2 regions of the Salinivibrio sp. HTSP genome follow, and region 2 is predicted to be linked to the other one. Evidence: riboswitches for the same ligand, from Rfam matches in the RefSeq annotation. Region 2 holds a riboswitch; the other holds the start of a gene.
What was found. A riboswitch is a leader RNA that binds a small molecule or an ion and turns the genes downstream of it on or off. The one in region 2 is predicted to bind thiamine pyrophosphate.
Positions count from the first base shown of each region.

Region 1 (3,616 bases), on a different contig from region 2:
TTTTGGTAGGATGCTTTCTGGTTCTCTGCTAACTTTCAAAGACTCGTTGGATAGCAAGCCCGATCCACCGTTCCCTTTCCTTTCTGGCGATAACACACTGATTGTGGAGGCGTTCCATGAAAAAATTGGAGAATATCTCTGCGATATGCTTTGACTTAGACGGCACGATCGCAGACCCTTTTGATGATCTATACGACGCTGTCCTCGGCATGTTGAGAGGGTTTGATTTGCCGGAGGAAGAGCCCAGTGCGATTCGAGACTGGATTGGTGATGGCGCGGATTTATTGATCCATCGGGTGCTTACGCGACACATTGATGGGCGGGTTTCTACCACCGTACTGAACCAAGCCCGCGCGTTGTTCCTGTCCTCATACCTAGGCAAAAAACCGCCAAAAACTCGACTCTATCCAGGGGTACTTGCTTGTCTTGAAGGCCTCTCTCAACGTCAGTTCCCGATGATATGTACCACGGACATGCAAACGGCGCATGCCAATAGCCTACTCAAAGCGCTTGGGGTCAGCCACTTTTTTACCCGAATCTTAGGAACCGATGCAATCGCAGCCGGAAAGCCGGATCCCGATAGCATTTTTGAATCGGCGGCGATTTTAGCAGTGCCATCATCAGAATTGCTGGTGGTTGGTGATGCCGTGAATGATGTTCATGCGGCAAGAGCCGCGGGCTCGCCTGTCGTGTGTGTCGATTACGGCTATAATTACGGTACGGCAATCCAAAAAACGGGGCCAGACACCACCCTTGATACTTTGGCAGCCTTGCCCAATATTATTTCTAAGCCAAGCCGGCTTGAGGTGTCAGGGCATGTGTTGACTACGCCACCGGTATTGGCCGGCCCACTTTATGGTCGTGGATCACGGCCGGGAGGTGGAGCACAATTTCGCTAACACAGCCAGGAGGGAAGCGTGAAAAACGAACTCAATCCTACCCATCTACTGCGCGCGTTTGAGATAGTGACAGAGTATGGTGAAGAAATTGAAGATGGGCACCGCCTAGATGGCATCGACGCTTTCTCGGATTATGACGGCTATACCATTTATTTAGCGGGTAACGGGGTTCAGTTACGCGTGGGATTCCACAATACCTATGATCTTGACTATGAGCACGAAAACCTAAAAGAGCAGTTCCTGAAAAAGGTGGATGCGTTGGTCAAAAATTACAAAAAATAACCACGATAAAACCGAACGAGGTACGTGGTAGAGCGCCCCATCGATGGGGCGTTTTTTGTTTCTAGTGGGAAAATGAACGAGCAATCAACCTTGCGCTTTATCCGTAAGGTTTATATTCTGAGCGTGTTAGTCGGGGAGCAAGTAATTGCTGAGACTGCGAAAGCAGGACCCGTAGAACCTGATCCAGTTAGCACTGGCGGAGGGAACTGACACGTTCAGCATACGAAGTGGCCTATTCGGGCTCGCTTTGTCTCCTTCCGTCCCTGATGATTAAGGGGCCAATATGAACCTATCTCCACCTGTAATTCTTACCATCGCCGGCTCAGACAGCGGTGGCGGTGCCGGCATTCAAGCCGATATTAAAGCGATTTCAGCTACCGGCGGTTATGCGTGCTCGGTGATCACCGCATTAACCGCGCAAAACACCTGTGGCGTTGAGGCCGTCTCGGCGGTTGCTCCTGGTTTTGTCCGCGCCCAATTGGATGCGGTGTTGTACGATATGCCAGTGCGTGCAGTGAAAATCGGTATGCTCGCCAACCAAGCGATTATTCGCGAAGTAGCCGCCGTGTTGGCGCGGTCGCCACACTTACCGGTGATTTTAGATCCCGTGATGGTGGCTACCAGCGGTGATCCTTTGTTGGATGAGCACGCCATGACAGCGCTGATTGAGGAGCTGATCCCACGCGCAACCGTGCTCACCCCCAACTTGCCGGAGGCGGCGCGATTAACCGGTCAGCCTGTTCCTACCTCCATTGAGCAAATGCATGCGTTAGTCCCCGCCTTGCGTCGCCTCGGCTGCCCGTACGTGATGCTCAAAGGTGGCCATTTACATCACGTTCCTGAAAGCGTGGATGTATGGATTAGCCGAGATACGTGCCAAACCTTGAGCGCCCGTCGGGTTGAGACTGCAAATACGCACGGCACAGGCTGTTCACTGTCTGCAGCGATCGCCTCTTATTACGCGCAGGGAATGACGCCCATTGAAGCCGGGCGCGCGGCGAAACATTATCTCACCGACGCGTTAGCGCATAGCCAGCAGTTAAAGGTGGGAAGAGGCGCAGGGCCTGTTCATCATTTTTACGCTTACCCCGTTGAGGCGCGTCATCACGATGGACAAGAAGCCTCGGTCGAATAGACGGTTTTTCACCAATAGGGCACCTAAAGCGAGTTCGCCGCTCCTAAGGTGAAGCGGCGGACTGTTCGGGAAAGGCTAACAGCGGGTGTCGCGTGTGATGAATGGTACCCGAATTACGCCGCTGACCAATGCGGTAAACGCTCGGCTGCAATATAGAATACGCGATCGCCAGGGGCGACGTCTGTTGCAAGGTTGGGGTTAAGGGTAATGCCTTCACCTTTATCGAGACCAATTAATGTCGCATCGTATTCGTGCTTTAATTGGTTGAACAGAGTGCCCACATCCGTGGCGCTCGCATTGGTGGGATAGCGAGCGCAATACTGCGTCATCCCCTGTGCCGTGCTTAACAGCTCGTGATGCAACTGGCTGGAACCCGGATCCACGGCAGCTTTCGCTAGCATTTCCACCGACACAGATGGCACACACTCGGCGTGTGGATAGTGCTGTTTTAATATTTGGCTGAGTGCATCATCTTGAAAGTAGGCGAGCAGATGCGCTGAGGGGTTTTTGTGCGCGCAAAACAAGGCCGCTGACAGGGTAATATCGTCTTCGGGGTTATCGATAATAATGCTCGCGGCACTATCAATACCCGCACGGGCAATGCCCTCGGCATCGGTAAAGCTGGTGACGCGCACAAATTCCACCTCGCCAGGGAGCGGGTTTTCCATTTCGGGACGCACACAAAGCACAATAGGACGATCGCCATGCACACCGCTTTGTAGTAGGCGAATAAGCTGGATAGTGCGTTGACCATTCCACCCTAACACCAGAATATGATTTTTCACTGTAAGACTCCGTTTTCCTTGTAATCCACGTCGCCAATAATCGACCAACGCACTGGTTACATGGCCAATTACAACGGCAAATAACCCCAGCCCGCCGGGAATAATCCAAAAGGCGGTAATCCACTGTCCTGCTTCTGTCGCTGGCGAATAGTCGCCATAGCCAACGGTGGACGCGGTGACCATTAAGTAATAAATATAGCGACCGAGTGACTGGGTCATCTCGGTTTCGCCCGCCCAGTACAAAAGCAGCCAGCCGATGATGCCGTAAGCAAGGACCACCAAGCCCAAAATACGCCCATTTAAATGGGCGAAGTGACTGATAATCCAACGTTTAAAAAGCAACCAAAAGGTCATAATGTTTCGCTCATTCGCCGCAGAGACGTCAGTATGGCGGGAATTTTTATCGGTTTACAGTGTAAATCAAATGATTGGCGTAAAATGGATCACATTTCTCTCCGTTTATCATACAAAGCCAATATTAAGCGTTAAAATATTATAAAAAGCTTAATTAGGAG
Region 1 covers NZ_PXUD01000025.1:10,723-14,338, forward strand. The annotation lists gene C7A19_RS04870 (HAD-IA family hydrolase) at 117-899, shown strand; gene C7A19_RS04875 (DUF3081 domain-containing protein) at 918-1,181, shown strand; TPP riboswitch at 1,303-1,403, shown strand; gene thiD (bifunctional hydroxymethylpyrimidine kinase/phosphomethylpyrimidine kinase) at 1,465-2,316, shown strand; gene C7A19_RS04885 (potassium channel family protein) at 2,430-3,455, opposite strand.
Region 1: it holds a riboswitch for thiamine pyrophosphate, as region 2 does, so the genes downstream of both, thiD (bifunctional hydroxymethylpyrimidine kinase/phosphomethylpyrimidine kinase) here and thiB (thiamine ABC transporter substrate binding subunit) in region 2, are expected to answer to the same signal.

Region 2 (3,616 bases):
TATCCCATCCGCCTGTTTTTTGCGTCCATGTAAGCGCCAGTGGCGGCTAGCGAGGATCACTGCGGCTGCAAGCACAAAGGCAAAGCTGGTTGCCCCTGAGGCAATGGCGAGGGAGTGCAGTGTTGCCTGCCACAGTGCGCCATCGCCGAGTACCGCTAATGCGCTGGGGTTGAGCCCACGTGCAATCACCACGCCCAGTGGCGGTAACACCAGTATCAAAACGAGGCCAATCCATAGACTGTCCCAGCATTTGGCGGCACGGCTATCCAAAGAGGCGGGAAGAGGCAGCACTTCACTGGGTGTACTCGGCAGCGGGCGCGTCAAGGTTTGCACGGTAAATGCGATGGCGCCACACAAGAGCATTTGCCAAAGCGCAAGGACAGCACCCGTTTGTAAATCGAAATCAAAATGAATGGCTTGGTAAATGGCTAGCTCTATCGTGGTGGCTTTAGGTCCGCCACCCAGTGCCATCACGGTGGCGAAGCTGGTAAAGCACAACATAAACACCAGCCCGACGATATGAGGCAAGCTTTGGCGTAAATACGGCCATTCTAAATGCTTAAAGCGCTGCCAGCCTTTCAGCCCTAGCTGGGTAGCAAGACGACGTTGATCAGCGGGGATCCCCTCTAACGCTTGCACCATGAGTTGGGCGGAAAATGGCAGATTAAAAAACACATGCGCGAGCAAAATGCCACTTAAACCATAAATAGAAAATGGCATCGACGCATCAATGTGCGCGAAGGCTTGCGCAATCCAGCCGCTGCGGCCATAGATGGCAACCAGTCCAAATACGCCCACCAATACCGGTAGCACCAAGGTCATGGCGAATAGCTTAAGCAGCCATGCCTTGGCTGGAAACTGCCGGCGATACAGGGCGTGGGCGACGGGTATCGCAAGCCCAACGCTGAGCACCACAGATAAGGTCGCCTGCTTAAAGCTAAAGTAGGTGACATGGCGCAGGTAGGTATCTTGCCACAACGCGGTGAGCACTAGGTCGTGGCTGTGAGAGAACAGCGCCCAGAGTGCGCTGCCAATCAAAACCACGACTAAGCTGGCCGCCATACTGCCCGGCCAGGTTCGAGAAGGGTTGAGCATCTTGGCTATTCAACCAGCGCGGTTTGCCAGTCACGCACCCATTGCTGGCGATTGCCCATCACTTCATCAGGCTGATACAGCAGGCTTTCCTCCGGCTTGTCTAAAGTGTAGAAGGCATCAGGCAGGTTGACATCGGTTACCGGATACATCCACTGCGTGGTTGGGAGCACAGACTGAGCTGCATCACTGAGCATAAATTGTAAAAACGCGTCTGCACGTTCCGGTTGATCCGTGTAGGCTGATTTTGCCACCACTTCGATTTGCATGTAGTGGCCTTCTTCAAACATGGCAGCGGCAAAGCGGTCGTCCTCATCGGCAACCCGGTGATAGGCCGGTGAAGTGGTGTAAGAAAGCACCATGTCGGCTTCTTTGTTAAGAAACATATTATAGGCCTCGGTCCAGCCTTTGGTCACGGTAATGGTGTTATCAGCCAGTTCGCGCCATGCTTGTTGGTTGTCATCGCCATACACTTTTTGGATCCAGAGCATTAAGCCTTGGCCTACCGTTGATACGCGCGGATCTTGGTAAATCACACTGATATCGTCGCGCTCTTCAATCAAGGCTTTGAGGCTTTTGGGCGGGTCGAGCAAGCGGGTAGTGTCGTACACAAAGGCAAAATAGCCGTAATCGTAAGGGATAAAGTAGTTGTTGTCCCACCCGCCAGGCACTTGCAGGCGCTCAGTATTGACTGCATGCTCAGCAACAATGCCGCTGCGCTCGGCTTCTTTCATTAAATTGGTATCCATACCCAGCACGATATCGGCTTGGGTGGTTTCCCCTTCAATGCGTAAACGATTGAGCAAAGCGGCGCCATCATCGAGAGACACGAATTCCAGTTGGCAATCGCACTGTTTTTCAAATTCGGCTTTGATTTTGGGCCCTGCGCCCCATTCGGCGATAAAGGAGTCATAGGTATACACGGTGAGTGGGTCCGCGGCGCGGGCACTGAGTGATAACAGCGACAGAGAAATCAGAGTGAGAACAGAGGTAAAAACTTTCACAGCACGCTCCTAAGTTGGGCGTGGGTGTTGAGGCAAGTTGATGGCAACATCAAGTCTCAATCCCTACGCCAGTGTTAGCTGGATCAGGTTCGATGGGTCTAGCGCAGTGCGCAATCTCAGCCATGAGGCTCCCCAATGAGTACCAAGCCATTGTACTGATTGGCTTAGGGTTAACCAAGCCTTTTAGTCAGCGAGTTGGTTAAGGTCCCAGTTGTAGTCGTGTTCCAATGTTGCCTCTTGTGGCAATGGAATATCGCGATACTGGTTTATGTGAGCGATCACGCCTTGCTTATCGCCACCAAAATCAGCCTCAAACCACTCATAGATAGAAGAAAGCTGCCATTGATCGCCTTGCTGACTTACCCCTTTGTCGCTATTAATAAAACCATAGGCCGCTTGTTCGAGCTGTGCCTCAAGCGCGTTTGCTTGGAAGGCCTTAGGTTGCAGGTTTGGACAACCCAAACTGGCACAGTTAACCGCATAGTGGGTACGCGGATCTTGCCATAGTGGGCGCAGAATGCGGTGCTCAATATCATTCAAGGTAAGGGGTTCACCTGCCACCGTGACCACCTCATCATCCCAAGGTCCAAAGCTAAATAGCCCACCGAGTTTGGTGATGGAACTGACCGGATAGGCCTCCAAAATCAGCGTCACCGTGACCGCATTGTAAAGGTTGACCCAATACGCGTATTGCTCGTTTTTGGTCAGGGTACGCGGGTCGCGCGCGGTGAGCATGCGGATATAATGATCGAGGGCTTTCTTGTCAGCGTCGGTGACCGCCGCATAGTTAAATAAGGTGTGCTGCCCCTGAGGCTGCAAATACTTATCGAGCAATACTTGCCAAGTGTGATGAGTGAAGGTTGCCTGGCTGTCAGGGTTATGGGCATCCCACATCGCCCAATACTCTGCTTTGGGGGCCGCTTGGCTAAACAGCGGAAAAACCAAACAGAATAGAAGTATCAAACGTTTTTGCATTGCCCGTCCTTATTTTCAGCAAGCCTTCTTTTCAGACTAGACCAAGCAAATGCGTTGTTGGTTTCATGGTGAATGGAAAAAAGTGGGGCTTGACCAATAAGCGCGGCGAGGATCGCGCTTATTGGTGGAGTGGGCTAAAGCGGGGATTTATGACAAAAAGTCCGGGATGCGCTGCTCAAAGCGCGAGATCTCAGCATCGTGCTGTAGGGTTAGGCCAATGCTATCTAAGCCTTCCAACAGGCAATGACGACGAAAATCATCCATTTGGAAGCTAAAGCAGTGCTCACCGGCTCGAATGGTTTGGGCGGGCAAATCCAGGGTTACCGTCGCGCCTTCATTTTCGGCTACATACGCAAATAAAGCATCGATTTGGGCTTCTTCAAGGGTCACCGGTACCATTTGGTTGTTGATACAGTTGCCATAGAAAATATCGGCAAAACTGGGGGCGATAATCACTTTAAAGCCGTAATCATCCAGCGCCCAGGGGGCATGTTCGCGTGACGAGCCACAGCCAAAATTCTCGCGGGTGAGTAGCACGCTTGCCT
Region 2 covers NZ_PXUD01000010.1:58,515-62,130, reverse strand. The annotation lists gene thiP (thiamine/thiamine pyrophosphate ABC transporter permease) at 1-1,095, opposite strand, end outside; gene thiB (thiamine ABC transporter substrate binding subunit) at 1,101-2,096, opposite strand; TPP riboswitch at 2,140-2,241, opposite strand; gene C7A19_RS01940 (DUF547 domain-containing protein) at 2,280-3,071, opposite strand; gene leuD (3-isopropylmalate dehydratase small subunit) at 3,219-3,616, opposite strand, start outside.